Regions from separate parts of the Effusibacillus dendaii genome, predicted to be linked through region 2. Evidence: a T-box and tRNA genes for the amino acid it is inferred to sense, from the RefSeq annotation. Region 2 holds a T-box; the other holds one or more tRNA genes.
What was found. The T-box of region 2 lies ahead of pheS (phenylalanine--tRNA ligase subunit alpha). A T-box ahead of a tRNA ligase gene usually reads a tRNA of that ligase, here a tRNA-Phe.
Positions count from the first base shown of each region.

Region 1: it encodes a tRNA-Phe, which carries the amino acid that the T-box ahead of pheS (phenylalanine--tRNA ligase subunit alpha) is inferred to sense. The anticodon was not compared.

Region 1 covers NZ_AP023366.1:1,125,811-1,141,270, forward strand. The annotation lists tRNA gene skT53_RS05905 (tRNA-Val) at 52-127, opposite strand; tRNA gene skT53_RS05910 (tRNA-Glu) at 135-211, opposite strand; tRNA gene skT53_RS05915 (tRNA-Thr) at 250-325, opposite strand; tRNA gene skT53_RS05920 (tRNA-Asn) at 329-403, opposite strand; tRNA gene skT53_RS05925 (tRNA-Ala) at 412-487, opposite strand; tRNA gene skT53_RS05930 (tRNA-Arg) at 535-611, opposite strand; tRNA gene skT53_RS05935 (tRNA-Leu) at 617-701, opposite strand; tRNA gene skT53_RS05940 (tRNA-Gly) at 707-781, opposite strand; tRNA gene skT53_RS05945 (tRNA-Lys) at 786-861, opposite strand; gene skT53_RS05950 (SAM-dependent methyltransferase) at 1,083-2,108, shown strand; rRNA gene rrf (5S ribosomal RNA) at 2,375-2,489, opposite strand; rRNA gene skT53_RS05960 (23S ribosomal RNA) at 2,620-5,553, opposite strand; rRNA gene skT53_RS05965 (16S ribosomal RNA) at 5,900-7,448, opposite strand; tRNA gene skT53_RS05970 (tRNA-Gly) at 8,107-8,180, opposite strand; tRNA gene skT53_RS05975 (tRNA-Ser) at 8,212-8,302, opposite strand; tRNA gene skT53_RS05980 (tRNA-Pro) at 8,309-8,385, opposite strand; tRNA gene skT53_RS05985 (tRNA-Leu) at 8,393-8,479, opposite strand; tRNA gene skT53_RS05990 (tRNA-Leu) at 8,489-8,575, opposite strand; tRNA gene skT53_RS05995 (tRNA-Gln) at 8,579-8,653, opposite strand; tRNA gene skT53_RS06000 (tRNA-Met) at 8,660-8,736, opposite strand; tRNA gene skT53_RS06005 (tRNA-Tyr) at 8,748-8,832, opposite strand; tRNA gene skT53_RS06010 (tRNA-Thr) at 8,835-8,910, opposite strand; tRNA gene skT53_RS06015 (tRNA-Phe) at 8,917-8,992, opposite strand; tRNA gene skT53_RS06020 (tRNA-Asp) at 9,015-9,091, opposite strand; tRNA gene skT53_RS06025 (tRNA-Met) at 9,097-9,172, opposite strand; tRNA gene skT53_RS06030 (tRNA-Val) at 9,246-9,321, opposite strand; tRNA gene skT53_RS06035 (tRNA-Glu) at 9,329-9,405, opposite strand; tRNA gene skT53_RS06040 (tRNA-Thr) at 9,444-9,519, opposite strand; tRNA gene skT53_RS06045 (tRNA-Asn) at 9,523-9,597, opposite strand; tRNA gene skT53_RS06050 (tRNA-Ala) at 9,606-9,681, opposite strand; tRNA gene skT53_RS06055 (tRNA-Arg) at 9,729-9,805, opposite strand; tRNA gene skT53_RS06060 (tRNA-Leu) at 9,811-9,895, opposite strand; tRNA gene skT53_RS06065 (tRNA-Gly) at 9,901-9,975, opposite strand; tRNA gene skT53_RS06070 (tRNA-Lys) at 9,980-10,055, opposite strand; gene skT53_RS06075 (C40 family peptidase) at 10,371-10,919, opposite strand; gene skT53_RS06080 (hypothetical protein) at 11,020-11,268, opposite strand; gene skT53_RS06085 (Nif3-like dinuclear metal center hexameric protein) at 11,345-12,463, opposite strand; gene skT53_RS06090 (tRNA (adenine(22)-N(1))-methyltransferase) at 12,454-13,146, opposite strand; gene skT53_RS06095 (AMP-binding protein) at 13,172-14,836, opposite strand; gene skT53_RS06100 (SLC13 family permease) at 14,949-15,460, opposite strand, start outside.
Region 2 covers NZ_AP023366.1:2,939,319-2,954,778, reverse strand. The annotation lists gene pheT (phenylalanine--tRNA ligase subunit beta) at 1-1,539, opposite strand, end outside; gene pheS (phenylalanine--tRNA ligase subunit alpha) at 1,554-2,591, opposite strand; T-box leader at 2,644-2,885, opposite strand; gene skT53_RS15745 (DUF2512 family protein) at 2,957-3,316, opposite strand; gene skT53_RS15740 (TrmH family RNA methyltransferase) at 3,377-4,177, opposite strand; gene skT53_RS15735 (potassium channel family protein) at 4,193-4,846, opposite strand; gene skT53_RS15730 (TrkH family potassium uptake protein) at 4,859-6,205, opposite strand; gene thrS (threonine--tRNA ligase) at 6,477-8,420, opposite strand; gene ytxC (putative sporulation protein YtxC) at 8,798-9,700, opposite strand; gene skT53_RS15715 (spore germination protein) at 9,871-10,095, shown strand; gene skT53_RS15710 (cyclase family protein) at 10,264-10,881, opposite strand; gene skT53_RS15705 (glucose-6-phosphate isomerase) at 10,922-12,259, opposite strand; gene gnd (phosphogluconate dehydrogenase (NAD(+)-dependent, decarboxylating)) at 12,316-13,209, opposite strand; gene skT53_RS15695 (hypothetical protein) at 13,567-14,028, opposite strand; gene zwf (glucose-6-phosphate dehydrogenase) at 14,229-15,460, opposite strand, start outside.

The DNA of each region.
Region 1 (15,460 bases), 1.6 Mb from region 2:
ACGTTGTGACATGGATGTCACAGCTTTTAGCCGGCCTTCCTTAATCCTTTATGGTGGAGGCTGACGGGATCGAACCGCCGACCCTCTGCTTGTAAGGCAGATGCTCTCCCAGCTGAGCTAAGCCTCCATTCTCCTGGTGACGCGTACGGGATTCGAACCCGTGAATGCCGCCTTGAAAGGGCGGTGAGTTAAGCCACTTCTCCAACGCGCCATCCTCACTGACTTCTCTTCCCTTTGATGAGACAATTCTGGAGCTTCCAACCAGAATCGAACTGGTGACCTCATCCTTACCATGGATGCGCTCTACCGACTGAGCTATGGAAGCACTTGGCTCCTCGAGTAGGGCTCGAACCTACGACCCTCCGGTTAACAGCCGGATGCTCTACCACTGAGCTATCGAGGAATCTCATCTGGTGGAGATAAGCGGATTCGAACCGCTGACCCCCTGCTTGCAAGGCAGGTGCTCTACCAACTGAGCTATATCCCCAAACTTCCCTTTACTTCACAAATCTAAACCTCAATTTGCTTTTCATATGGCGTGCCCTGAGAGATTCGAACTCCCGACCTTTTGATTCGTAGTCAAACGCTCTATCCAGCTGAGCTAAGGGCACAGTTATGGTGCGACCGAGTGGACTTGAACCACCACGGGATTACCCCACACGCCCCTCAAACGTGCGCGTCTGCCATTCCGCCACGGTCGCATATATGGAGCGGAAGACGGGGATCGAACCCGCGGCCCTCGCCTTGGCAAGGCGATGCTCTACCGCTGAGCTACTTCCGCATTTTGGTGAGCCATGATGGACTCGAACCATCGACACCCTGATTAAAAGTCAGGTGCTCTACCGACTGAGCTAATGGCTCAGAGGACGACTTTTTAAAAGTAACACAGTTGTGAATCTAATGTCAATCCGTTATGATCAGAACAGGTCTTATAATATCACGTTTGGCTCGATTGCTCAATGATAAAATACAATCAAAACTAAACAAAAAGCTGTATCAACATTTAATACATTTGAATTCCTCTGCGAATCGTCCATGCCCTGCTCTTACTATCCATACACAAAGAAAGGTGTTGTTTCACGATGCAGGAAATCATTGCAACCAGTTCCCCCGGTTATGAAGTATACGCATTTGATGAATTAAAAAAAATCGATTCCACGCTGACCGGACGAAACGGGCTGCAACCTGGAGTTTTTCTAATCAAGAGTAACCTCCCTTTTTCATTGTTCAGTGAAACGATTCAGCGCAGTAAGCCGATTTTTACTCGGCATATTCAACCCGTCGACCTGCAGATTGACATTGATCGGAGCAAAGATGACTTTTTAAAACTCATCCAAGCAGTAAAGGATCAAATGAACCGAATTCCCCCAACATCCAAAGTTGCCGTGCAAGTTCGCCGTCATCCTGGTGTTAATTACGGGTATACTAAGTATGGGATGAAGGAAGCGCTCGATCCTATTTTAACGGAAAATGGGTATTCTCCTTCCATTCAGCAACCGGATTTTGTAATTTCCATTCTTATGGGAGAACACATTGCATATTTTGGCATCTCACAGGCACAGGAAAATTTGTCCGACTGGCCCGGCGGTGCCATTCGTTTTCAAAGACAGGAAAACCAACTGTCCCGTTCCCGTTTCAAATTGGAAGAGGCCTGCTTAACGTTTGGCATTCCCATCCACACTTTTAAAAACGCTCTGGATCTTGGGGCTTCACCAGGAGGTTGGACCAGTTTTCTACTTGATCAAGGATTACATGTAACAGCGGTTGATACAAGTCTGTTGGACAGCAGTTTGATGGACCATCCCCACTTGACCTTTGTCCGTGAAAATGCGTCAGATACCGATTTTCCAGCCAACTCATTTGATATATTGACGTGTGACATGAGTTGGTCTCCCCAAAACACGGCAAAAATTCTTGTTAAGCTGGAACCCTCACTGCAAAAAAACGGCATCGTCATTCTGACCATCAAGTTGCTGCAGAAAAAAATACGAAAAACCATTCAGGAAGTGCTTAAACTTCTACAGCCAGCGTACGAAACGCTGCAGGTAAAGCAGCTTTTTCACAATCGGGATGAAGTAACGGCCTATCTAAAATCAAGGAAAACATAAAAAAGGAAACGAGTACAAGCCCCGTTTCCTTTATCTATCTCATTTTTTTCAACGGGATGAGTTTACGCAATCTTTCATCTCTCAGCCAAATTCCTCCCCAAGCCAAAACTCGCTTCTCTATCGTGGGATACCCGAATCATTGTATGCTGGCGTGACCTGTTCAACGGGGTCTTTTAGGATAAAGACACGGTGCATTTTCTTGCGCTATTTATGGAATCTAAGTTGCAAGAAAAAACACCTAAATCAATAGATTTAGGTGTTTTTTCGCCTAGCAACGACCTACTCTCCCAGGGCTTATGCCCAAGTACCATCGGCGCTGGAGAGCTTAACTTCCGTGTTCGGGATGGGTACGGGTGGGTCCTCTCCGCTATTGTCACTAGACTCGCAGGGATGCAAGTCGCTCGACGTTGTGACAGGATGTCACAGTTCCTGGTCGAACTTCCTCTTTCTTTATTCAGGGTTGCTCCCTGAAAACTAGATGCGAATATGAGTGGCGCATGGGAATCCATGATGGATTAAGCCCTCGATCGATTAGTACTGGTCAGCTCCATGCCTCACGGCACTTCCACACCCAGCCTATCTACCCTGTCTTCTTCAGGGGATCTTACCATGTTCTCCATGTGGGAAGTCTGATCTTGAGGGGGGCTTCGCGCTTAGATGCTTTCAGCGCTTATCCCGTCCCGACTTGGCTACTCAGCGTTGCAGTTGGCACCACAACTGAGACACCAGCGGTCGGTTCATCCCGGTCCTCTCGTACTAAGGACAACTCCTCTCAAACTTCCTGCGCCCGCGGCAGATAGGGACCGAACTGTCTCACGACGTTCTGAACCCAGCTCGCGTACCGCTTTAATGGGCGAACAGCCCAACCCTTGGGACCTACTTCAGCCCCAGGATGCGATGAGCCGACATCGAGGTGCCAAACCTCCCCGTCGATGTGGACTCTTGGGGGAGATAAGCCTGTTATCCCCGGGGTAGCTTTTATCCGTTGAGCGACGGCCCTTCCACTCGGCACCGCCGGATCACTAAGCCCGACTTTCGTCCCTGCTCGAGTTGTCCCTCTCGCAGTCAAGCTCCCTTTTGCCTTTGCACTCAAAGCGCGATTTCCATCCGCGCTGAGGGAACCCTTGGGCGCCTCCGTTACTCTTTAGGAGGCGACCGCCCCAGTCAAACTGCCCACCTGACACTGTCCTCTCACCTGCTTCAAGGTGACGAGTTAGAAGATCAATACCTCAAGGGTGGTATCCCAACGTCGACTCCACCTAGGCTGGCGCCCAAGCTTCGATGTCTCCCACCTATCCTGTACATGATGTACCCATCTCCCATATCAAGCTACAGTCAAGCTCCACGGGGTCTTTCCGTCTTGCCGCGGGTAACCTGCATCTTCACAGGTATTACAATTTCACCGGGTCTCTCGTTGAGACAGCGCCCAAGTCGTTACGCCATTCGTGCGGGTCAGAACTTACCTGACAAGGAATTTCGCTACCTTAGGACCGTTATAGTTACGGCCGCCGTTTACTGGGGCTTCGGTTCAAAGCTTCACACCTTTCGGCATTAACCCTTCCCCTTAACCTTCCAGCACCGGGCAGGCGTCAGCCCCTATACGTCGCCTTTCGGCTTAGCAGAGACCTGTGTTTTTGCTAAACAGTCGCTTGGGCCTTTTCACTGCGGCTCCCTCAGGCTTTGACACCCTACCGGAGCGCCCCTTCTCCCGAAGTTACGGGGCCATTTTGCCGAGTTCCTTAACGAGAGTTCTCCCGCGCACCTGAGGATTCTCTCCTCGCCTACCTGTGTCGGTTTGCGGTACGGGCACCGGCTCACTCACTAGAGGCTTTTCTTGGCAGTGTGAAATCAGGGACTTCGGTACTTCCGTTTCCCTCGGCATCACAGCTCAGTCTCACGAGGAGCGGATTTGCCTACTCCTCCTCCTCACTGCTTACACGGCCATCTCCAGCAGGCCGCTCTCCCTATCCTCCTGCGTCACCCCTTCGCTCAAACGCGAGCGCGGTGGTACTGGAATTTCCACCAGTTGTCCGTCGCCTACGCCTTTCGGCCTCAGCTTAGGTCCCGACTAACCCTGGGCGGACGAGCCTTCCCCAGGAACCCTTAGGCTTTCGGTGGACAAGATTCTCACTTGTCTTTTCGCTACTTATACCGGCATTCTCACTTCTATGCCCTCCACCAGTCCTTCCGGTCTGACTTCCACGAGCATAGAACGCTCCCCTACCACGACATTGTCATCCATAGCTTCGGTGTCCGGTTTGAGCCCCGTTACATTTTCCGCGCAGCGTCACTCGACCAGTGAGCTATTACGCACTCTTTAAATGGTGGCTGCTTCTAAGCCAACATCCTGGTTGTCTGTGCACCGCCACATCGTTTCCCACTTAACCGGTACTTCGGGACCTTAGCTGATGGTCTGGGCTGTTTCCCTCTTGACCACGGATCTTAGCACTCGTAGTCTGACTGCCGAAAATAAGTCAACGGCATTCGGAGTTTGACTGAGTTCGGTAACCCGCGAAGGCCCCTAGCCCAATCAGTGCTCTACCTCCATGACTCTTACTTCGACGCTAGCCCTAAAGCTATTTCGGGGAGAACCAGCTATCTCCGAGTTCGATTGGAATTTCACCCCTACCCCCAGCTCATCCCCGCACTTTTCAACGTGCGTGGGTTCGGACCTCCAGTAAGTGTTACCTCACCTTCATCCTGTCCAGGGGTAGATCACTCGGTTTCGGGTCTGCGACTCCAAACTTTCGCCCTCTTCAGACGCGCTTTCGCTGCGGCTCCGCATTCTCTGCTTAACCTCGCCTGCAATCGCAACTCGCCGGTTCATTCTACAAAAGGCACGCCGTCAGACTTTAACGTCCTCCGACTGATTGTAGGCACACGGTTTCAGGTTCTTTTTCACTCCCCTCCCGGGGTGCTTTTCACCTTTCCCTCACGGTACTGGTTCACTATCGGTCGCCAGGTTGTATTTAGCCTTAGGAGGTGGTCCTCCCGGATTCCCACGGGATTCCTCGTGTCCCGCGGTACTTGGGGTCCGTCTCGGAGATGGATCTGTTTCAGATACGGGACTCTCACCCTCTGCGGTGGGCTTTTCCAAACCGCTTCTCCTACACATCCATTTTGTAACTCCTCATGAGACGCCCCGCAACCCCAACCTGCAAGCAGGTTGGTTTGGGCTTCTCCGCGTTCGCTCGCCGCTACTGACGGAATCACTGTTGTTTTCTTTTCCTCAGGGTACTTAGATGTTTCAGTTCCCCTGGTCTGCCTCCTCGCTGCCTATGGATTCAGCAGCGGGTACTGGACCATTACGTCCAGTGGGTTCCCCCATTCGGATATCCCCGGATCTCAGCCTGCGTACGGCTCCCCGAGGCGTTTCGGCGTTCGCTCCGTCCTTCTTCGGCACCTGGCGCCTAGGCATCCTCCGTGTGCCCTTTGTAGCTTAATCATCTACATCGGTTTTACTCGGTATCCCAGCTAATTGTGAATTGTATACTCGCTCCCCAATCTCTTTGGGTCCCCGCCAAAGTATTCGGTGTTGCTCCAACGCTTCACTTCACTTTGGTGGGTAGATGAGTTACCTCGCAATTTTTCGTTTCTCATATTCGCTATCCAGTTTTCAAAGAACAAAATTCAACGGAAGATGTTGATATCACGGTGGCATGTGCGACCGCAACCCTCAAATCTTTCCACCTGAAGAAACTCTTCCTTCTCTCGAAGGCTGTCGTTCCTTCAAAACCAAATCGTGTAGGGAAACCTGTGTGTTCGTGCTTGTGCTCTTTCGAGCTCCTTAGAAAGGAGGTGATCCAGCCGCACCTTCCGATACGGCTACCTTGTTACGACTTCACCCCAATCATCGATCCCACCTTCGGCGGCTGGCTCCCTTTCAGGTTCCCTCACCGACTTCGGGTGTTACCAACTCTCGTGGTGTGACGGGCGGTGTGTACAAGGCCCGGGAACGTATTCACCGCGGCATGCTGATCCGCGATTACTAGCAATTCCGGCTTCATGCAGGCGAGTTGCAGCCTGCAATCCGAACTACGAACGGTTTTCAGGGTTTCGCTCCAGATCACTCCTTCGCTTCCCGTTGTTCCGCCCATTGTAGCACGTGTGTAGCCCAGGACATAAGGGGCATGATGATTTGACGTCATCCCCGCCTTCCTCCGGTTTGTCACCGGCAGTCACCTGTGAGTGCCCAACTCAATGCTGGCAACACAGATCAAGGGTTGCGCTCGTTGCGGGACTTAACCCAACATCTCACGACACGAGCTGACGACAACCATGCACCACCTGTCTCCGCTGCCCCGAAGGGAAGGTCTATCTCTAAACCGGTCAGCGGGATGTCAAGCCCTGGTAAGGTTCTTCGCGTTGCTTCGAATTAAACCACATGCTCCACTGCTTGTGCGGGCCCCCGTCAATTCCTTTGAGTTTCAGTCTTGCGACCGTACTCCCCAGGCGGAGTGCTTACTGTGTTGACTTCGGCACTGATGGGTGGACCCCACCAACACCTAGCACTCATCGTTTACGGCGTGGACTACCAGGGTATCTAATCCTGTTTGCTCCCCACGCTTTCGCGCCTCAGCGTCAGTTATCGGCCAGCAAGGCGCCTTCGCCACTGGTGTTCCTCCACATCTCTACGCATTTCACCGCTACACGTGGAATTCCCCTTGCCTCTCCGATCCTCAAGCCATCCAGTATCCAGGGCCATCCCGGGGTTGAGCCCCGGGCTTTCACCCCAGACTTAAATGGCCGCCTGCGCGCGCTTTACGCCCAGTAATTCCGGACAACGCTTGCCACCTACGTATTACCGCGGCTGCTGGCACGTAGTTAGCCGTGGCTTCCTCCTTGGGTACCGTCACGCCATGAGCATTCCCTCTCTCAGCCATTCGTCCCCAAAGACAGAGTTTTACAACCCGAAGGCCTTCTTCACTCACGCGGCGTTGCTCCATCAGGCTTGCGCCCATTGTGGAAGATTCCCTACTGCTGCCTCCCGTAGGAGTCTGGGCCGTGTCTCAGTCCCAGTGTGGCCGTTCACCCTCTCAGGTCGGCTACGCATCGTCGCCTTGGTGAGCCGTTACCCCACCAACTAGCTAATGCGCCGCGGGCCCATCTGTCAGTGATGCCGTAGCACCTTTTACAACCCTTAGATGCCTAAAGGCTGATTATCCGGTATTAGCACCCGTTTCCAGGCGTTATCCCAGTCTGTCAGGCAGGTTACCCACGTGTTACTCACCCGTCCGCCGCTGGCTTCCAGAGAGCAAGCTCTCTTTCCGCCCGCGCGACTTGCATGTATTAGGCACGCCGCCAGCGTTCGTCCTGAGCCAGGATCAAACTCTCAATGAACAGTTAGTGCTTCAGCACTTACTGTGAATGGATCCCGTTCCACAGGAATCGGGATTTCATTAGATATACTCCGCGTTGCCAACAGGACGTTGGCGCTCTTAGCGGAGCCACCTCTGTGAATGGATCCCGTTCCATAGGAATCGGGATTCCCTTAAGAATCAATCTGGCTCCCTACACGATTCAGTTTTCAAAGAACGACTGCCACCTTTGGTGGCTTAGCGGTGCTTGTGACCTTTGGGTGCTTGTGCCCCTCGGGTACAAAGAACGACTCGTTGTGCTTCCCAAAAGCAGCGACAAACATGATCTTAACAGATTCAAACGCCCAAAACAAGTGGAAGTTTTTATCTTTTTTCGTGCCGCTCTCTCGCGGCGACATGGATTATAATATCACGTACTTGATTTTCTCTCAAACAGGTTTGCAAAACAAACCTAAACAAAATAAGAAACAATTCAAGGATGAAATATAATAATCTCTTCTATTCTTCACATATCTTTATTTTTTGTAAAAACATCATTCACAATGCGATATAAAACGATCAAATCTGTTTTGTACTGTGGTCACTACAAAATTAAGCCTACTCGACAGCTCAGAAGATCCTGAAGAAATTCTGAAAAAGAAAAAAACGAGAGATCCGTATAAGGTCTCCCGTTTTATCTATGGAGCGGGTGATGGGAATCGAACCCACGCTACCAGCTTGGAAGGCTGGAGTTCTACCATTGAACTACACCCGCAACAATAAGTTACATTGTTGAAAATAATATATGGCGGAGAGAGTGGGATTCGAACCCACGAGACGCTGTTAACGCCTACACGATTTCCAATCGTGCTCCTTCGACCCCTCGGACACCTCTCCAATACCTGGTCGGAATGCAGGGATTCGAACCCTGGACCTCACGCTCCCGAAGCGTGCGCGCTACCAAACTGCGCTACATTCCGAAACATATGGTGCCGGCGAAGGGACTTGAACCCCCACTCCCTTGCGGGAAACGGATTTTGAGTCCGTCGCGTCTGCCAATTCCGCCACGCCGGCATATAAAACTGGTGCGGTCGAGAGGACTTGAACCTCCACGAGCTTACGCCCACAAGAACCTGAATCTTGCGCGTCTGCCAATTCCGCCACGACCGCACGTGGCTGGGGAGGTAGGGATCGAACCTACGCATGACGGAGTCAAAGTCCGTTGCCTTACCACTTGGCTACTCCCCAATTTTCTGGTGGCTCGAGAGGGAATCGAACCCCCGACCTACGGGTTATGAATCCGTCGCTCTCACCAACTGAGCTACCGAGCCAGAAACAAACATGGTGGAGGGAGAAGGATTCGAACCTTCGAAGGCGTAGCCAACGGATTTACAGTCCGCCCCGTTTGACCGCTTCGGTATCCCTCCGATGGAGCCACCTGCCGGAATCGAACCGGCGACCTCATCATTACGAGTGATGCGCACTACCGACTGTGCTAAGGTGGCATTAAATGGTGGCTCGGGACGGAATCGAACCGCCGACACGAGGATTTTCAGTCCTCTGCTCTACCAACTGAGCTACCGAGCCATGCCTGTTGTTTGACAAAAAATGGCGGAGCTGACGGGATTCGAACCCGCGGTCTCCCGCGTGACAGGCGGGCATGTTAGGCCACTACACCACAGCTCCTTATTTGGTTGCGGGGACAGGACTTGAACCTGCGACCTTCGGGTTATGAGCCCGACGAGCTACCAACTGCTCCACCCCGCGACAACAGGATGTCGGAGTGCCGACGTTGTGACATGGATGTCACAACTTTTAGCCGGCCTTCCTTAATCCTTTATGGTGGAGGCTGACGGGATCGAACCGCCGACCCTCTGCTTGTAAGGCAGATGCTCTCCCAGCTGAGCTAAGCCTCCATTCTCCTGGTGACGCGTACGGGATTCGAACCCGTGAATGCCGCCTTGAAAGGGCGGTGAGTTAAGCCACTTCTCCAACGCGCCATCCTCACTGACTTCTCTTCCCTTTGATGAGACAATTCTGGAGCTTCCAACCAGAATCGAACTGGTGACCTCATCCTTACCATGGATGCGCTCTACCGACTGAGCTATGGAAGCATTTGGCTCCTCGAGTAGGGCTCGAACCTACGACCCTCCGGTTAACAGCCGGATGCTCTACCACTGAGCTATCGAGGAATCTCATCTGGTGGAGATAAGCGGATTCGAACCGCTGACCCCCTGCTTGCAAGGCAGGTGCTCTACCAACTGAGCTATATCCCCAAACTTCCCTTTACTTCACAAATCTAAACCTCAATTTGCTTTTTATATGGCGTGCCCTGAGAGATTCGAACTCCCGACCTTTTGATTCGTAGTCAAACGCTCTATCCAGCTGAGCTAAGGGCACAGTTATGGTGCGACCGAGTGGACTTGAACCACCACGGGATTACCCCACACGCCCCTCAAACGTGCGCGTCTGCCATTCCGCCACGGTCGCATATATGGAGCGGAAGACGGGGATCGAACCCGCGGCCCTCGCCTTGGCAAGGCGATGCTCTACCGCTGAGCTACTTCCGCATTTTGGTGAGCCATGATGGACTCGAACCATCGACACCCTGATTAAAAGTCAGGTGCTCTACCGACTGAGCTAATGGCTCAAAATTTACAAACCGACAAGTGCTATCATACCAAAAAACTAAAGCAAACTCAAGATGTATTTTTTGGTTTTCCGCGTTGCATTCCTCTTTTATCATTTTGGTCAGCCAATCTCGCTGGCGACAAGTGTTATCTTATCATCTTCAATTCCCGAATTCAATCATAATAGTTCAACAAAACCCAACAAAACCTTTCTTAAACTGCAAACAATGCTCGCAATTTCCCGCACGCTCTTTTTTTCGCCGCCATGAAACAAAAAAAAATCTTGCCCACTGGGCAAGACGGTAAAAACTGAATGAAAAATGAAATTTTGCGAATCATATGGATGAAACCAAACGGGTAACAAATAAAATATGCTGCCGAACATCCGCACCCATACGCACCATAGACACAGTTTGATGGTTGCCGCTGGCATGAATCAAAACTTGCGGCGATAACGCAATCGCAACGTGTGTGGGTCCGCGATTGCCTGACTGCCCTAAAAACACCAGATCACCCGGCTGAATTTTTCCTATATCGTTGATTCGACGACCAAACACGGTCTGTTGCTGAACCGAGTGAGCAGGTATCCATATGCCGTTTTCCCGGTAAATTTCTTGAACGAACCCGGCGCAATAATACGTGTGAGGATGTTCAAACTGTATAGAGGAAAAAGTTGATTTGTCGGTGATATGCTGATTTGCAATTCGCACAAAATTCTCTTGAAAAACACGTTTATCCTTAACCAGAATTTCTTCCTTAGGAACCGCCGTAACGAGGATTTGCTTTCTTTCATCGGTTGCAGCCGTTTCGGCGTCAACAGGGGTAATTCCGACAACAACGAACAGGAGCAATAACAAGGTAAGTAGCTTCCAAGGTCGTTTCACCGTACGCCCCCCCATGCGACATATTCGATTTTTGCTGCTTGATTACAGAATTCCCTGCTGCGTCGATACGTATAAGAGGGAGTTTTTGCTCCTGATACCACTACGGATGCATCGTATACTTTCTGCCTTTATAGATCGGACGAATTCGTTTTGACTGACAAAATTGGCATTCATAAACGATTTTGGTACTCCCCCCGTCTTCGCCCGAGGTATAAAGCACCTTCTGCATAATCCTCCCGCAATCCGGACATTTGGAGATTGTCAACATGGAATATGCCACATGATACAGGTACGTTCCACTTAAAATAGCGATGAGTGCACAGACAGCAACGATGACCCATTCAATCACAATGAAACACCCCCATACAATATATGGAGGTGTCCGGCAAAATAGACTGTCCAAGCAAAAACGAGCTGACGGCAGACTACAAAAAATCAAACGGTTCCGTACGAACGTTTGATGCAAGCGCTTTAATTGGCAAACCGAGATCCATTGCCTTCTCGTTCAAAAAATCGGCCACTACAGGCGCGATCCACTTCTCCATTCCGTTGTGTCCCGGATCAAGTAAAGCCAGCCCTCGAAAAAGCGCATCCTGCGCCTCATGATATTTGAGGTCTGCCGTTACCAACACATCTGCCCCATGCGCCAATGCCGCGTCAATCCATCCTGCTCCAGATCCCCCCAGCACAGCCACCTTCCGCACCGTTCGCTTCCGATCCCCGACAATCCGCAGTCCTGCAATATCCAACCGCTGCTTAACGAGGACAGCAAACTCTTCCAGTGTACAATCCACAGGCAACAACCCGACACGACCGATTCCGGAAGGCTTCCCCATAATCTCCAACGGATACAGATCATACGCTACTTCCTCATAAGGGTGGGCTGCCAGCATGGCACGGATCACCGATTCCTGCCGATCTTCCGGCAGCACCGTTTCCAACCGCACTTCTTCCACTCTTTCCAGGCGTCCTGGTTCCCCGGTATAAGGGTTCGTTGATTCACCCGGCAGAAAAGTCCCCATACCCGGTGTGTTAAACGTACAATGGCTGTAGTTTCCGATGTATCCGGCCCCGGCTTCACAAACGGCTTGCAACACGGCCTCATGGTGAGTTTGCGGCACAAATACCACCAGCTTTTTCAGCCGCTGGTTTTGCAGACGATCCAAAATCTGCACATCCTGCAACTCAAACAGGCGGGCCAGCACATCGTTTACGCCGCCTTCCGCAATATCCAGATTGGTATGGGCCGCATAGACAGAGATGTCATACGTCAACAACTTCGCAATCAGTCGGCCCTGATAAGAATCGGTCAGCAGTTTCTTAATCGGAGAATAGATAAGGGCATGGTGCGAAACAATCATTTGCGCGCCCACAGCAATCGCTTCATCCACCACTTCCTCCGTCACATCAAGCGTTGTCAAAATCCGGCTGACAGGCGCTTGGCTTCTTCCCACTTGCAAACCGATCCGGTCTCCCTGCATAGCCAATCCAGGCGACACCCATGTTTCCAAAATTCGAATGATATCGGCCACCGTTACTTGCACTGCCGCATCACCTCCTCGATTCGCTTTCTTCTTTCCAAAAACGCTTCTTTCTTCTGAATGGCAGTCTCACCTTTTCCATACTGCAGATTTTCCAAGGCGCGGTCTATTTTGTCCAATTCGTTCTGCAGTTTTTGTCCGAATAACGGATCGTTCTGCAAAAGCTGCAAACTGCCGATTTCGTACCACAACGGGTCATCATACTGTTCTGCGCCCGGTTCGGCCACCACGATTTCATACAAAATCCCATCATCTGCCACAAGTTCTTCCGCTGCAATTTTCCACCCGTGCTGGTGCAGCCAGTGCCGCAGCCGATCACTGTCTGCCATCGGCTGCAAAACTAACCGCTGCACACCCGCTAATTTTTCTTCTCCCGCGCTTAAAATCTCGACGATGGTGCCGCCGCCCATGCCGCATACGGTGATCAGATTTACCTCATTTTTATGTAGAACCTGCAGACCGTTTCCTTTGCGAACCTCAATTCGTTCTGCGAAACCATATTCCTGGACAGTGCGTTTTGCCGACTCAAACGGTCCCTGGTTCAATTCGCCCGCCACCGCCCGGATGACCCGATTTGCCTCAACCAAAAAAACAGGCAGATACGCGTGGTCGCTTCCAATATCTGCCATAACAGAGCCGTCCGGCACCCAATCGGCCACTTTTTGCAATCGTCCCGAAAGTTTCACTATCATCACCCTCACCATTATACCATCAGGCCGTTTCAATCGAATCGGCATCTTCCAGGTGAAGCAGTTTAATCGCCTGTTCACGCAGCTTGAATTTCTGGATTTTACCTGATGCTGTCAACGGGAACTCCTTGCAAAACTCAATATAGCGGGGGATTTTGAAACGCGCGATTTTTCCCGCGCAGTATTCCCTGATTTCTTCCGCTGTCGCCATTTCTCCCTCTTTTAATTGAATCCAGGCCATTACTTCTTCCCCATACTTCTTATCAGGAACACCAACAACCTGTACATCCAATACTTTCGGATGCGTATATAAAAACTCTTCAATTTCACGCGGGTACACATTTTCTCCGCCGCGAATAATCATATCTTTCAGTCGTCCCGTGATTTTACAGTAACCGTTTTCATCCATCGTGGCCAAATCGCCGGTATGGAGCCAGCCATCTTCATCAATCACTTTTCGAGTGGCCTCTTCATTCTTATAATACCCTTTCATGACATGGTAGCCTCGTGTACAGAGTTCCCCCTGCACACCGGGCGGCACTTCCAGATTGGTGTTCGGATCTACGATTTTGACTTCCACATCCGGCAGGGCCTTGCCAACGGTCGATACCCGCAGCTCAATCGAATCATCCGTGCGCGTTTGTGTGATCACCGGCGAGGATTCGGTTTGTCCATAGGCAATTGTAATTTCTTTGGCTCCCATCCTTTCAACGACCGCTTTCATGACCTCAATAGGACACGGCGACCCAGCCATGATTCCCGTCCGCAGCGAAGAAAGGTCATATTTGTCAAAATCGGGATGGCTGAGTTCCGCAATAAACATAGTCGGAACACCGTGCAGGGCTGTGCATTTTTCAGACTCGACGGCAGACAGCACCGCCTTCACATCGAACTCCTGCACCGGAACCATCGTCCCGCCTGCTGTGACACAGCTGAGCGTCCCCAGCACGCAACCGAAACAATGAAAAAACGGCACAGGAATACACATTCGATCTTCACTCGTCAATTTCATGCTTTTGGCAATATTGACCGCATTATTCACAATATTGCTGTGTGTCAGCATAACACCCTTCGGAAACCCAGTCGTACCCGAAGTATATTGCATGTTAATCACATCGTCAGGCGCCAGCGATGCCATTCTTTCATCGAGCTCCTGATCGCTGACCTGATCGCCCATTTTTACGATGTCTGACCAAAGGAACATTCCCGGATAACGGGTATCTCCGAGCACAATCACATTTTTCAAAAACGGAAGCCGCCCGGACTTCAGTTGTCCCGGTTGCGACGTTTTCAGCTCGGGAACAATCTCATACAGCATATCCAGGTAAGAAGCTCCCCGGAAAAAATCGATCAGAATCAACGTTGTAGAGTCGGATTGTTCAAGCAGGTATTGCAGTTCGGCCGATCGATAACTGGTGTTGACAGTGACCAGAACCGCTCCCATTTTGCCGGTTGCGAACTGAGTGGTTACCCATTCAGGATGGTTGCTGGCCCAAATCGCCACATGCTCACCCTTCTGAACACCCAACTGCATAAACCCTTTTGCTGCCTGACGGCATATCTGGTCAAATTCCCGATATGTATAACGCAGTCCCCGGTCTGGGTAAACCAACGCTTCTCGCTCCGGTTGCCGAGAAGCGACTTGCTCCAGCAGTTTCCCCACAGTCACCTGTAATCTGTCTGCCATAACAGACTCCCCTCATTTTTAAACTTTATTTGTTTTCATATGATTCGGGGGACTCTTCATATATTCCTATCAAAAGAACAAAATTTCATACAGCCGTCGTATTCGCCTTGATTTATTGCATATACCCCAACCACTTCCACCAGGTCAACGCCATCAGAAAAGTAAGCGCTGTTGTCGTTAAGGTTAACCAAATGCCGCAGCGCAAGAAATCTTTTTGTGTAACCCATCCCGTTCCATGCACCATTACACTGGGAATCGTCTCTACAACCAACAGAAAGCCAAACAGGCTGGTTAGCCCGGAAACGAACACCAACAGAAGAATTGACACATGCGCTCCCTGAGAGGCCAGAGCTATTACCACCGGAACCGTGGCAATCACGGATGTCGAAACATTGGAAGTGACCTTATGAATCAGCTGCGTAAGTACAATTACCATCAAGACAGCGAGATAGGGATTGGAGAAAAGAAAGCGCGTCCAATCATGTTCCAGCCATTTCGACAGATAACCGATCGCACCACTTGTAGAGAGGACTCTCCCCAGGGAAAGCGTCACACCAAGCAAAAGCAGTGTGCTGAAATTAATGTTCAACAAGGAATCCCATTTTGCCACCCGAACACCCGGCC
Region 2 (15,460 bases):
CAATAATTCACGAATGGTTCGACGCAGCCATTGCCCGCCCGTATAGGCGCCCTGCGACAGTACCCCGACAGGCATAGTGGTAGAGATTTTATCATATCCGTAAAGTCTTGCGGCTTCCTCAATCAGATCAATTTCCCGCGATATATCCGTACGTCTGACTGGGACTGTGACGGCAAGTGTGTCAGCATCCCGTTCGGAAACCGCAAAGCCAAGTCTTTGCATAAACGATTGTATGACTTCTGCTGACAAATTGGTTCCCAATATCTGGTTGGTGCGCGTAATACGCAGATCGATCGTCAATTCCTGGGCAGGGCGCGAGATAATTTCCACCGGTTGGCCCACCACCTGACCGCCGCCTAAATCGGCCATCAACTGTGCGGCACGCAGCAAAGCAGAGCGCATAATGGACGGATCGATCCCTTTTTCAAAACGCATTTGGGCTTCCGAACGAAGACCTAATTTTTTCCCTGTAAGTCTTGTTGTTCCCGGATCAAAATAGGCCGACTCCAACGCGATCATAGAGGTTTGCTCCCTCACTTCCGAGTTTTCACCGCCCATTACGCCTGCCAGACCGATTGCCCGCTCTGGATCGGCAATCACTAACATCGATTCATCCAACTGGCGTTCTTGCCCGTCTAACGTAACGATCCGCTCTCCTGCTTTGGCCTGTCTGACAATAATGGTTGACTCCTTGACTTGCGACAAATCAAATGCGTGCAAAGGCTGTCCGTATTCTAACATAACGTAGTTGGTCACATCGACAATATTACTAATTGGCCGAATCCCGGCGGTCAACAAACGCGTCTGCAGCCACAGAGGCGACGGAGCTACTTGAATGCCTTTCACAACTTGGACACTGTATTGAGTACAATTATCGGATTGAATTTCAACTTTTACTTGCTCCGAACTGTTTGCTGGCTCTGTGACAGGAATGGAAACGGGCCCTTCAAATTTCACTTTTCGATTGAGAATGGCTGCCACTTCATAGGCCACACCGCGATAACTCAAGCAATCCGCGCGATTGGGGGTCAGTTCCAGTTCGAGCACTACATCATCCAGACCCAGCAACGGCTCGATCAACTCACCCGGTTTCGCATCTTCCGGCAGAATGTAGAGTCCCTCTGTTTGTTCTTTGGGCAAAAGACGGGTGTCCAGCCCCAATTCCGCTGCTGAACAGAGCATCCCCTGTGATTCAACACCGCGCAATTTTGCCCGTTTGATTTTGATATCTCCCGGCAATTCCGCTCCCGGCAAGGCACAAGGCACCTTTTGTCCCGCTTTTACATTGGGGGCGCCGCACACAATCTGCAAAAGTTCCGCCTGCCCCGCATCCACACGGCATACTTTCAATTTATCCGCATTCGGGTGCTGTTCAGTCTGAACTACATGGCCCACCACCACATTGTGTACGCCTTTATTCAGCCGTTCGATCACTTCGACCGGTATTCCATGGTCAGTTAAGAGCTCGGCCAATTTTTCCGGTGTCATATCCGCCCCTAAGTCAACATAATCCTGCAGCCATTTGTATGAGATTTTCAATTGAATCCCCCCCTTTAAAACCGATTCGCAAATTGTTTCAGAAAGCGAACGTCATTTACATAAAAATGCCGAATATCATCGATCCCATATTTCAGCATGGCTATTCGCTCCACTCCCATACCGAAAGCAAACCCGGTGTAAGTTTCCGAATCATACCCTGCCATTTCGAGCACTCTTGGGTGCACCATACCGGCTCCCAAAATTTCAAGCCAGCCCGTGTGCTTGCAAATTCGGCATCCATTTCCCTGGCACGCATAACAGCTTACATCGACTTCCGTGCTCGGCTCGGTAAACGGGAAATAACTCGGACGCAGCCGGATCTGCTGCTCCGCCCCGAACATGCGGCGGGCAAATGCAAGGAGAATTCCTTTCAGATCACTCATCCGGATGCCCTTATCGACAACCAGTCCTTCGACCTGCGTAAACGCGTGTGAATGGGTTGCGTCATCATCATCCCGTCGATAGACGCGTCCAGGCGCAATAATCCGGACGGGCACCTCGCCTTTTTTGGCTTCCAGTGTCCGAACCTGAATTCCCGACGTATGCGTCCGCAGCAAAATTTCTTCGGTCAAATAAAACGTATCCTGCATATCTCGGGCAGGGTGGTTTTTCGGAAGATTAAGCGCCTCAAAATTATAATAATCGGTTTCCACTTCCGGTCCTTCTGCAATTTCAAACCCCAGTCCAATAAAAATCTGTTCCATTTCTTGTATCACGCGTGTGAGCGGATGAATACCGCCTACCTGCACCGTTCGACCCGGCAGTGTGACATCAATCGATTCCGATTTCAGCCGCTGCTCCAGTTCGGCCTGTTTTAACCTCAATTCTTTCTGTTCAAATGCGGAATTGAGTTTTGCCCGCACCTGGTTTACCCACTGCCCGATCTGCGGCCTCTCTTCCTCCGACAGTTGTCCCATTAAACGCATAATGGAAGTTAATTCACCTTTTTTGCCCAGATACTTTACTTTCCATTCGTTCAGTTCGGCCTGTCCCGAACAGGTTGCCAATTCGGCCAAAGCTTTCTGCCGCAATGTTTCCAATTGCTCCTTCATGCAAACGATCCTCCCCAATTCTCTTCTACAAAACAAAAAACCTTTCATCCAAAAAAGGGACGAAAGGTTATGCATCCGCGGTACCACCCTTGTTAAGCAGCTTGCTGCTTCACTTTACAATCCGTAACGTGGACATACGGCCAGCCCTAATTTTCAATCCCACACAGGCGATTGGGTTCAGGTGGCAGCTACAGAGTGAACTTCCGAACAACATGCCCTAGAGACGTTTTCAGTCTGTGACGTCTCCTCCCTGCAAGGTATGGTTGCCCGTACTCTCTCCTGCATTGCTGTTCAATCTTTGGAATTTGCTACTCAGTATAGTATAGTCACATGTTGAATGCAAGCCCTAATCGTTGAAACTTCGCCTATCGCCGGTTTACGGCCGTGACAAACTTCGCATGATAGAAAATCTCTACCCCCGCCACGATGAGGCCCAGAATTACAGCGAATGTCCAGGTGACATTCATTCCGAATAACAGGTAATTGCCCATATAAGCAATCAACGCAGCTAAAACAAAGTCTGCGACGATCGCCACCATCTGGTTAGCGGCAGGCGAAATTACAAGATCTGAAATATATCCGATAATGCTGATAACCGTTCCGATCAGCAGTACATGGCCGAAGTTCATTGTCCCGTGCAACGGGAAAAACAGACTGGTGAACCAAACGGCGGCTGTTACTGCGACCCATTTGATCAAAAAAGATGTGATCATTCCGTACCGCACACTACCACCCCCTAAAGGGTAGCTTGTCCAACTCCATTTTCAAATAATCGTGTCTCCGCATTACATCCTTCGCTGGCGCAACGCTTCATAAAGAACGACACTGGAAGCGATTGCAGCATTTAATGATTCCGCCTTCCCCGGCATGGGAAGCGACATCCATCTGTCGATATGCCGTCGAATTTCCTCGGAAATACCATGCGCTTCTGAACCGATCACAATTGCAATACTGCCCGTCAAATCCACCGAATAAATATCTTCATGGTGATCGACTGACGTGCCGATTATGGTCACATCGTGTCTTTTTAAAAGAGGAAACAATTCATCCAAATTGACTTCCATAACTGGCAGATGAAACAAAGATCCCATTGTCGCCCGGACTACTTTCGGATTATAGAGATCCACACTTCCTTTCCCTACAAATACGCCGCCCGCTCCAACCGCATCGGCGGAACGGATCATAGTTCCCAAATTTCCTGGGTCCTGTATAGAATCAATCGCCAGGAAAAGAGACTGTTTACGGCTTTCAATCAAACCGGCTGGCTGGTGTTGATACTGCCTGGCCACTGCGACCACACCCTGTGGCGTTTTCGTGTCTGCCACATTTTCGATCACCGCTTGACTCACTTTGATCTGTTCGATTTGCAGGGAATCTGACAAGTTAATGATCTTGTCCGCTTTTCCGCTCACAATCAGATCTTCCGCAAGCAAAACCACTTCAATTGGCGCGTTCGATTCCAACGCATCTTCTACAAGGCGAATACCTTCGATGATAAAGAATCCTGTTTGGTCGCGGAATTTCTTCTGTTTCAGTGCTGCCCAGTCTTTCACCCGATTATTTTTTGCTGATGTGATGAGTTCCAAGACTCTTCAACCTTTCTATGCTTCTTCTTCCAAAGTTTGCAAGTCATCATTTTTCCCGATTACAACTAAAATATCCCCTTGATCGATCCGGTCATTAGCCAACGGTGAAATATTGATGTCCTCACCACGCTTAATGGCCATAACGGTACAGCCGTATTTTTTGCGGATATCGGTTTCCTGCAGGGTCTTACCGACCATTTTATGGTTGGCGACAATCTCAATCATGCTGTATTCCGGCGACAGCTCAATATAATCCAAAATATTGGGGGAAATCAAGTTGTGAGCGACACGAATACCCATATCGCGTTCCGGATAGACAACTTTATCGGCACCGATTTTGGTAAGCACTTTTCCATGCAGTTCGTTTTGCGCTTTCACCACAATCTTTTTAACGCCAAGCTCTTTTAAAATCAAAGTCGTCAAAATAGAAGCCTGGATATCGGCTCCAATCGCCACCACGACCACGTCAAAGTTGCGGATTCCAAGCGCTTTTAAAGCATTGTCATCGGTTGAATCGGCAGTGACCGCATGAGTTACAAAATCAACCGCATCCTGTATTTTATCCTCGTTCGTATCAATGCCCAACACTTCATAACCCATCTCATACAGTTCACTGGCCACACTGGTGCCAAAGCGGCCCATGCCAATCACAGCATATTGTTTCGCCATATCCTTGCCTCCTCATCCGACAAAAAGCTTTTCTTCCGGGTATTTAATCAACGCCTTATCTTGTCCGCGTGCCGTCAAAGCAAGCGTCAATGTTAAAGGCCCGACCCGTCCAATATACATCATCACAGTTATCAGCAATTTTCCAAACGGTGACAGTTCAGGCGTCAAATTGGTTGACAGCCCCACCGTACCAAAAGCAGATGTCGCTTCAAATAAAAGCCGGATAAATGCAATATGATGTTCTGAGATAGTGAGTGCAAAAGTGACCGCTATCAATAAAATCGCACTTATAACTGTAATGATAAACGATTTATAAATGGTTTTCGGATCAATTCGTTTATGGAAGACAACGGTACTGTCCTTGCCTGTGATGACCGACCAGACGTACAGCAGAATCACGATCGTTGTAACCGTTTTAATCCCGCCCGCCGTCGACCCCGGGGACCCACCGATAAACATCAGGAGAATCGTCCATAAAAGAGAAGAGTCGGACAGGGATCCGTAGTCGATCGTCGCATAACCTGCCGTTCGTGCGGTTGTTGAAGCAAACAGGGAAGCAAGCAGTTTGTCCCCCCACCCCAAGGTTCCCAGCGTCTTCGGGTTGTTCATCTCCAACAACAGATACCCAATGGCGCCGAATACCAACAACCCCGCCGTTGTAAGCAGCACCAGTTTGCTGTGTACGGATAACCGCTCCCCCTTGGGAACTCTCCATAAATCAACCATTACGGTAAACCCCAAACCGCCCAGTATTATCAATACCATAATGACAATGTTCACAATCGGATCGTTCACATATCCGGTCAAGCTCCTAAAGTCCCCGAACAGATCAAAGCCGGCATTGCAAAAGGAAGAAATTGCGTGAAACACACCATAGTAGATAGCACGTACAGTTGGCATATCATACGAGAAACGAAACGCCAGAATGGCAGCACACACCAATTCAATTCCCATTGTGATCAATACGATATTGCGTACCAATCGGATGACGCCTTCCAACGAGTTGACATTGAGTGCTTCCTGGATCACCAACCGTTCCCGCAAGCCAATTCGCCTGCCTGTGAAGATAATGATAAACGTGGCCACGGTCATGAAACCTAATCCGCCTATCTGAATCAGCGAAAGAATCACAATTTGACCGAAGAGGCTGAATTGCGTCAAAGTATCCACTACCACCAACCCGGTCACACAGGCGGCCGATGTAGCTGTAAACAGCGCATTCATAAAATTGAGACCTTGTCCTGTTTTCGAGGCAATCGGCAAGCTGAGCAGGAACGCTCCCAAAAAAATCAAGGATGCAAATCCAACTGTCAGTATCCGGGCGGGAGTCATCCACCTTGCCATTAGACGTTGCGCCATCTGGTTCTCCTCTCTTTTCAAAAATCCTTTTCCATAGGATATCCAACAAACAAGTATCCATCATTAATCTGTTTAAACAGGATAATCTTACCAAACTAATGGAAGCAGCGAAACTTTATAAAAAAGGCTTCTACCGAAGCATATTCAAGAAGAAGCGGCGTCTAATAGAGGAAGCCTTTTTCGACAGCCGAAAGTATAAAAATAGTGATGGAATATCACATTTTTATACTTTCCAAGCTGTTAAAGACGCCCCCCGTTACGGGGGACATCCTCATTGCCGTTCTTCGATCTCTTTTACCATTCGGTTGGCCAATTCCTCCAAATTATGCGATCCTTGATCGCCTGCCCCGCGCTTTCGCACGGAAACCGTTCCGTTTTCCGCTTCCTGTGCCCCCACGACAAGCATGTAGGGAACTTTTTGCATTTGGGCTTCCCGGATTTTATAACCGATTTTCTCATTCCGATTATCCAGTTCAACCCGAATCCGTTTGCTGTGCAAGTAATCGAACACCCGTTGACCGTATTCCTCAAATTGCGGTGAAATCGTCAGTACTTTTGCTTGAACAGGCGCCAACCAAAGCGGGAACGCCCCTTCATACACCTCGATCAAATAGGCGGTCATGCGCTCCATCGTACTGAGGATTCCCCGGTGAATTACGACTGGACGGTGCGCTTTGCCATCTTCACCGACATACTCCAATTCAAACCGTTCCGGCAGAAGAAAATCAAGCTGCGCAGTCGACAAAGTTTCTTCCTTGCCGATGGCCGTTTTCACCTGAACGTCCAGTTTCGGTCCATAAAAGGCTGCCTCCCCTTCCGCTTCTACATAGGGCAGGCCCATTTCGTCCATCGCTTCTTTCAGCATCGATTGGGCTTTCTCCCACATTTCATCGTTTTGGAAGTATTTCTCTGTATTTTTCGGATCCCGATAGGAAAGCCGGAACCAGTAATCTTTGATTTTAAAATCACGGTATACGCGTTGGATCAGTTCGACTACTTTCTTAAACTCCGACTTGATCTGATCGGGTCGGCAGAAAATATGCGCGTCATTTAATGTCATGGCGCGGACCCGCTGTAATCCGGACAGCGTCCCTGACATTTCGTAACGGTGCATCGTACCCAGTTCCGCAATGCGTAGCGGAAGATCACGGTAGCTGTGCAGCTCATTTTTATAAACCATCATATGGTGCGGGCAATTCATCGGACGCAATACGAGTTGCTCGTTATCCATTTCCATGGGCGGATACATATCCTCATGGTAATGATCCCAGTGTCCGGAAATTTTATATAATTCCACATTCGCCATATGCGGTGTGTATACATGTTCATAACCAAGGCTTTCTTCCAGGTCAACGATATAGCGCTCGATGGTGCGGCGGATGCGTGCTCCGTAAGGAAGCCACAGCGGCAGCCCTTGTCCGACTTCTTTTGTCAACGTAAACAGTTTCAATTCCTTGCCGATCCGTCGATGGTCACGCCGTTTCGCTTCTTCCAGCCGCTGCAGATGCTCGTCCAGTTGCGATTGCTTTGGCCATGCGGTCGCATAAATACGCGTCAGCATTTCATTTTCCGCTTTGCCCCGCCAATAAGCACCGGCAATCGAAAGCAGCTTGAACGATTTGATTTTTCCGGTAGAAGGCACATGGGGACCGGTGCAAAGGTCGGTAAATTCTCCTTGGTGATACACGGACAACACCGTATCCTCCGGCAGATCGTTAATAATTTCCACCTTAAAGCGGTCGTTCCGTTCGCTGAACATTTTTAACGCTTCTTCGCGAGAGACTTCTTCCCTGACGATCGGCAAATCTTCTTTGATAATTTTTTGCATCTCCTGTTCAATTAACGGCAGATCATCAGGGGAAAATGAATGATCGGCAAAATCATAGTAAAAACCGTCTTCAATGACGGGGCCGATGGCAAACTTCACTCCCGGCCACAAACGGGCAACCGCCTGTGCCATCAAATGGGCGTTTGAGTGCCGCAAGGTTTCAAGACCTTCCGGATCGTCATATGTGAACAGTTCCACTTTCGCATTTTCAATGACAGGCGTGTTTAGATCGACCAACTTGCCGTTCAACTTCCCTACAAGCGCGTTTTTCTTCAGATTTTGTGACAAGGAGCCTGCAATTTCCAGTAGGGTTGTCCCTCTCGGGTAGATTTTAACGGTACCGTCTTTTAGTTCGACTTGAATTTCTTTCTCTGCATCGACAGTCATTTGCTATACCCTCCTATCGTTTTTTGCGTGCAGGTCAGGAAATTAAAAACGCCTTCGTCAAACAGACATTAGAAGCCTGCAAGGACGAAAGCGTACTGCTTACGTGGTTCCACCTTGTTTCAATTCAACCGCGCAAATAAACCAAGATCGGTTAAATTCTTATTAACCCCTGTAACGTGGGGGATCCGTCCCGAAATACTGTCCACCTACAAGGCAGAGTGTTCCTTCGGGAAGCTATAAGGTGGTTTTTCATCCGCCGTTACTGAAGAGTGCTTGCAGCCACGGCACCCTCTCTCTGCCAGTTGTACAGATGAAACGTCCTTAATTGCGCTTTTGTGCTTTCGCTTTTCAATACTTCATTCAAGATCATAATTTGTTTATGTTAAATAGTCAAGTGGCGGCTGTTCCTGCAGATTCGGCACTTCAAACACAGGCTGGCAAATGGAACATCCTTTGCAGTACAATACACGGTCCCGAAATACCTGTTTGACCATATCGGAAAAAATTTCGAAGTGAGAAAACTCGATCGGCATATGAATTTTGACATGGGACGGCGCCAACGTAATCAGAGTCGAAATCAGCATGTTTTCCTGCTGTAAATCATCGTCTGGCTGACCTTCCGAAAAACGCTGCAGGTCTTCATCCGTGATCGGCATTCCGTCATAATCAACCAACTGTATGGCTTCTTCTGTCAAAACCAGATGAACTAAAGGAGACCGGGATTTTTGCATTTGTAAAAAATGGCGCAGCAGTTTGACAAATTCCTGATACTCCCGATCCATCAGGTCTCTGTCAATCGCGTATTCCATTGCTTTTTGAAGATCGGTGATAAATTCGTTCAGTCGGAAACGTATCAGTCCTTCTATATGCAGTACCGCGTGTTCCTGCAAATAAATGGTCAGTTCCTGTTCCAATTCCGCCCTGCGAAACAATCGCGAACTCGGCCGACGATACGATTGCAGAAATTGGACTGCCGTTTTCGTCAGATAGACGAGCTCATCAACATCATAATAGCTATATGTTGTCTGAATTCGCTTACGGAACCAATCGGACGCCCATTGGTCGGTTAAAAAATCGGCCATGCATTTGGCAACTGTCTGCCGGACTTTCAAGTGATCCTGAGCGTTTTTTGATTCGATCGTATAGTACCACTGGGTTCCCTTTTCACATCTTCCTGTAGAAGCCTCGATCGAGTATTGATGCAGTTCTTGCAGACCTATATCCAAACAGCGGGCCAACGAGTCAAACATCTTCTCGGTGCCGATTGCAATTACGTTCAATAACGTCACCCTTTCATCGGTACAACTTACCTCTGCAAAAAGTGTTATACAGTATATGTCAGCAGCCATTAGGATATACGATAAACGGAGAAACATGCAGCAGACAGGAACTCTTGGTTTAACCGCGACATATTTTATACCACTGGACGCTGATGAAGGAGGGGTGACAGATGCCATCATTTATCGCAGGCCCCATTAAAATCACATCTGTTTCAGCAGGTGCCACCGTCTTATTTGGCGATACAGCGTTTGTTGCTCCAAAGAACGCCTCCAAATCGTATTCCGGAGGCGGCGGCGGAGTGACGGGGGACTTGTCAGCCACCTATTCATTGCTCAGCAACACCAATACAATCGATCCGGATTTGGTTGATACGAATAACAATACAGGCACATAACTGTTTTCTGGCGGCGGATTTTTGGGTAAATTGGCCTTAGTCTACAAAAAAACCCTTAAGACCACTGTCTTAAAGGGATTTTTTCTGACTATAAAGACTCTACAGGATGATTCTCAATTTGAACGAAAGGCAACGAAATTCTTTCTTCGGAATCAACCAACGCGCCTGTTAGATTAGACCTTCAAACAACAATACTCTTGTCGGCGAAGCGTCCGTCCCCATCAATTTCAGAGGCGCGGCAACCATAAAATACTCCCCTTGCTCCACTTCTTTTAAACGAAGGCCTTCAATTATCACCACTTCATTTTCGAACAATATTTTATGAGTGGGATGTCCCGTTTGACTTCTTTCAATACCCAGCGCATCGATTCCGATTCCTCGAACTCCCAACTGAGAAAGATATTCGGCCCCATCCTGCGCAAGAAAAATAAAATCATAAGTAAATGTATCTTCAAACGAATTTTTCGTTTTAAATAAAACAAAATCCCGCTTCTCGATCTCAAAACGCTCCAAATCAGCCTTAGTGATGCGGTCTTCCACCCCTGTTAAATCTAACACTTTGCAAGTACCCACCAAATTATCCAACGAAATGGTTTCGAATGTGACTCCGTCTGTCACCATATGAAGCGGCGCGTCAATATGCGTTCCCGTGTGTACATCTAACTCAATACGAGATTCAGTTACATATCCGTTTCTGACTCGAATGAATTTCGGCTGCTTTTCCGGCTTGTTTTTATATACGGTCATTCCTTCAAAAATGGCCCCTGTTACATCATACATTTTCATTTATGCTCACCCCCATTCAATCATTACTCGTTGGCACGACTCACTCCGATAAACGTTTCTCTAATTTCTTCTTCTCTTCTTCAAATCCCGGTTTGCCAAGCAAGGCAAACATGTTCTTCTTATAAGCCTCGACCCCCGGTTGATCAAATGGGTTTACACCCATCAAATGCCCGCTGATCCCGCAAGCCTTCTCGAAAAAGTAAACCAGTTCACCAAACGTATATTCATTTATTTCATCGAGTTCCACAACCAGGTTAGGTACACCTCCGTCTACATGAGCCAATATTGTACCTTGGAACGCTTTATTGTTGACTTCATTCATGGTTTTCCCTGCTAAAAAATTCAGCCCATCAATATTATCCGGATCATTTTGAATTGTAACTTCAATTTTGGGTTTCTTAACATGTAGAACAGTTTCTATGAGATCTCTGCGACCTTCCTGCACGTATTGACCCATGGAATGAAGATCTGTTGTAAAATCAACAGATGCCGGATAAAGCCCTTTCTGATCCTTCCCTTCACTTTCACCAAACAATTGTTTCCACCATTCGGAAACATAATGAAGGGAAGGTTCATAATTAACAAGCAGTTCAATCGTTTTTCCTTTGCGGTAGAGTACATTTCGTACAGCCGCATATTGATAGCTGTCATTGCTTAAAAGATCGGGATTGTTGTATTTGCGGCAAGCGTCTGCGGCACCTTGCACCATGCGATCAATATTGATTCCAGATACAGCAATTGGCAGAAGACCAACGGCCGTCAAAATCGAGTACCTTCCCCCCACATCATCGGGGATCACAAAGGTTTCATACCCTTCTTCATCCGCAAGCTTTTTTAGCGCACCTTTTGCTTGATCCGTGGTAGCGTAGATACGTTTTCTAGCTTCCTCTTTCCCAAATTTCCTTTCCATCAAATCACGGAATATACGGAAGGCAATAGCTGGTTCCGTAGTGGTCCCCGATTTAGAAACCACGTTAACTGAGATGTCCTTACCCTCTAACAGTTCGAGGAGATGGGAGATATAGGTAGAGCTGATATTTTGTCCTGCAAAATAAATCTGTGTAGTATTGGCCAATTGGTTATGAAAGGTGTGGGACAACGCTTCAATAGCCGCCCTTGCTCCTAAATATGACCCGCCTATACCGATAACAACAAGAGCATCTGAATTCTTTCGAATCCTCTCGGCCGCTTGCTTAATTCGCAAAAACTCATCTTTATCATAGGTGAGCGGTAGATCAACCCAACCCAGATAATCGGATCCTGGCCCCTTCTTTTCATGAAGAAAGCTATGTGCCACTTTCACCGATTCACTCAGATTTTCTACTTCACTCTTCTTCATGAATGATAAAGCGTTGGCAAAATTAAAAGAAATGGTCACGCAAATTCCTCCCTGCGCTCAATCTTTCGTGATTCATTCGTGTAATCTTTTTGGCATTACTTTTTTTCTACTGCATGTCCGCCAAATTCGTTGCGTAGAGCTGCTACCACTTTCCCTGTGAAGGTGTCGTTTTCTAAGGAACGATAACGCATCAATAAGGACATGGCAATCACAGGAGTAGCCGTTTGCAAATCCAAGGCAGTCTCAACCGTCCATTTGCCTTCACCGGAAGAATGCATTATCCCTTTGATTTCATCCAATTTCGCATCTTTAGAAAACGCACGCTCGGTCAGGTCCATGAGCCATGACCGAATCACCGAACCGTTATTCCACACTCTTGCTACTTTTTCATAGTCATAATCAAACTCGCTTTTTTCTAGCACTTCAAATCCTTCGCCAATGGCGGCCATCATACCGTATTCGATCCCGTTATGAACCATTTTTAAGAAGTGTCCACTCCCTGCCTTTCCCGCATATAAATACCCGTTTTCTACAGATGTGTCGCGGAAAATTGGCTCCACAATACTCCAAGCTTCGATGTCTCCCCCAATCATGTAACAAGCGCCGTTTCGGGCACCTTCCACCCCGCCAGAGGTTCCTACATCCATAAAGCTCACTCCAACTTCCTGTAGTTGGTTGTAACGACGAATGGATTCCTTATAGTGTGAATTCCCAGCTTCAATCACAATATCTCCTTTGGTCAAAAAAGGAGTAATCTCATGGATAACTGAATCAACGACCGAGTGCGGAACCATAATCCAAAGGATTCTTGGCGTTTGCAAAGATTCAACGAGTTCTTGCAAGCTTGATGTTCCTGTAGCCCCGTATCTTCTCATCTCTTCAACTGCATCTGTATTCAGATCAAACGCCACAACATCGTGTTGGTTATCGATTAAGTTCCGTCCCAAGTTCAAACCCATTTTTCCTAAACCAATTAATCCGACTTTCATAGTATTGCCTCCTTGTATATTAAGAGCAGCCACCGATTTGGTTTACATAACCATGACGTAGTTGCTCTTTTAAATTGTTCTTTGAAAATTAAATAGAGTAATTTTGATCATGCTGGATGTAGCCCAAGCGAAGCGCGGGAGCATTTTCCTAGCGATCGCTTTAGCAATTGAATGCAGTTAGAGATGTTTAGGACCTTGGGTGTCTTTGGGAAAATAGCCGCAGGTGTCTACCAAGGGAATGTTCCGTTACCTCCCGCAGAGGGAGGCATGTGCACCGATGGCCCCCGGTGTATTCCAATAGCTCGCAAGGCCGTCGTTCATGGGTTTCCCAGGGACATCCCAAGGTCGTAGGCATCTTCATTCCAACCGAAGGAGGTGATTGCCATGCCCTCTCCCCTGTTTGTCGGAATTGATGTAGGCAACCAAGCCAATTCGGTTTGCTGTTTGACCCGGGACGATGAGAAACGACCTGTTAGCCGTTTCACCGTCACCAACAATCGCCCTGGAATCCTGGAGTTTCAGGATCGCATCACCAAGCTGGTGCAGAAACACCACGCGCAAGAAGTTCTCTTCGGCCTTGAGCACACGGGCTGTTTTTCGACCCATGCCGCCATGTACATCCAACGTCACTTTGATTTCGGCGTCCGCCGTAAGAACGTGTACCTCTTCAATCCCAGTCTTATCGTCGACTTCCTTGTGAAGCACGGCAAGAACCGGTTCGACGATCCTGAGGCGGTCGCCCGTTCCTTGCAAAAGGCTGCGCGCTCTTCGTATCGATTGCCGCAAACGCTGGATTCCATTCCCGGCAATCGCTCCCATCTTTGCTTCCGGAATAGTGGCCGAATGGCAATAACTGGAATTCAAGGCAGGGTGGGCTTAGTTTGGTGTTGCCTTCTTTCGCTGCACCTCCCCCAAAAGCATGGGTACGACAAATATTAGGTTAAGTTGGGGGCTTGACATCGCACCGCTGCTCTGAACGTGTTTTCGTAAAATAAATCAGTTAAAGCACGTTTCTGTTGTTATGTCAAAACCTTAACAGGGCCTTTATCTAACCACCACTGAAACCCATCCTCTTCCAATAATTGACGTGACGCTTCCGGACCATCCGATCCTGCCGGATATTGATGCAGAGGTAAGAGGTTTTCTTCAAATGCCTCTAAAACGGGCTGTACCCACTTCCAGGATAATTCAACTTCCTTCCAATGGGCGAAGAAAGTGGAGTCTCCCCGCACAGCATCAAATAGTAACAGTTCATAAGCTTCCGGCACATCTTTCGTATTAGATGTAAAATCGACAGTGACAGGCTCAATATGCCCACTTTTTAAAGGGTTTTTACGGTTTAATTGCAAAGATACACCTTCGTGCGGATTCACCTGGATAATCAAAAGATTTGGGACCGGACTTTCGTTTTGAGCGATATACAAATCCTTTACCGTATTTTTAAATTCAATGACAATACGCGTGGACTTTTCCCTCATCCTTTTCCCTGTACGGATATAAAAGGGAACGCCTTCCCAAGAAGGATCATCAATCCATAAACGGGCAGCAACAAATGTATCTGTCATTGAAGAAACATCAACGCCAGGCTCTTCCCTATATCCGATTACTGTATAGTCATTAATTTTCCCTGGGCCATACTGACCACGAACCACATGGTTACCTACATCGGCTTTTTGCAAAGGACGGAGAGATTCCATCACTTTTCTCTTTTCATGACGAATATCCTGGGCAGTGATTTGTTTTGGTAAATGCATGGCAGTCATCATCAACATTTGCAGCATATGATTTTGCACCATATCTCGAATCGCTCCTGCGTGGTCATAATAACTGGCTCTTTCTTCCACTCCAACCGTTTCACTAGCGGTTATTTGGACATTCGCAATGTGTTGGTTGTTCCACAAAGTCCGGAGAACAGGATTCGCAAATCCTAATGCTTCCAGGTTTTGTACCATTGGTTTACCAAGGTAATGGTCAATCCGATAAATTTCATTTTCCTCAAATGCTTGGCTTAGTTTATTATTTAAATCCTGAGCTGACTTCAAATCATGGCCAAACGGTTTTTCGATAATCAGACGTTTCCATCCCTTGGTTGCACCTAATCCGCTCTCCTTGATATTCAAAGCAATCACATCAAAGAACTCCGGTGCAACAGAGAGATAAAACATTCGATTTTCAGGGATACCGAATTCCTGTTCTCGCTCTTGTATTTTTTTCAACAAAGATTGGTACCCTTCTTTTTCTGTTACATCTA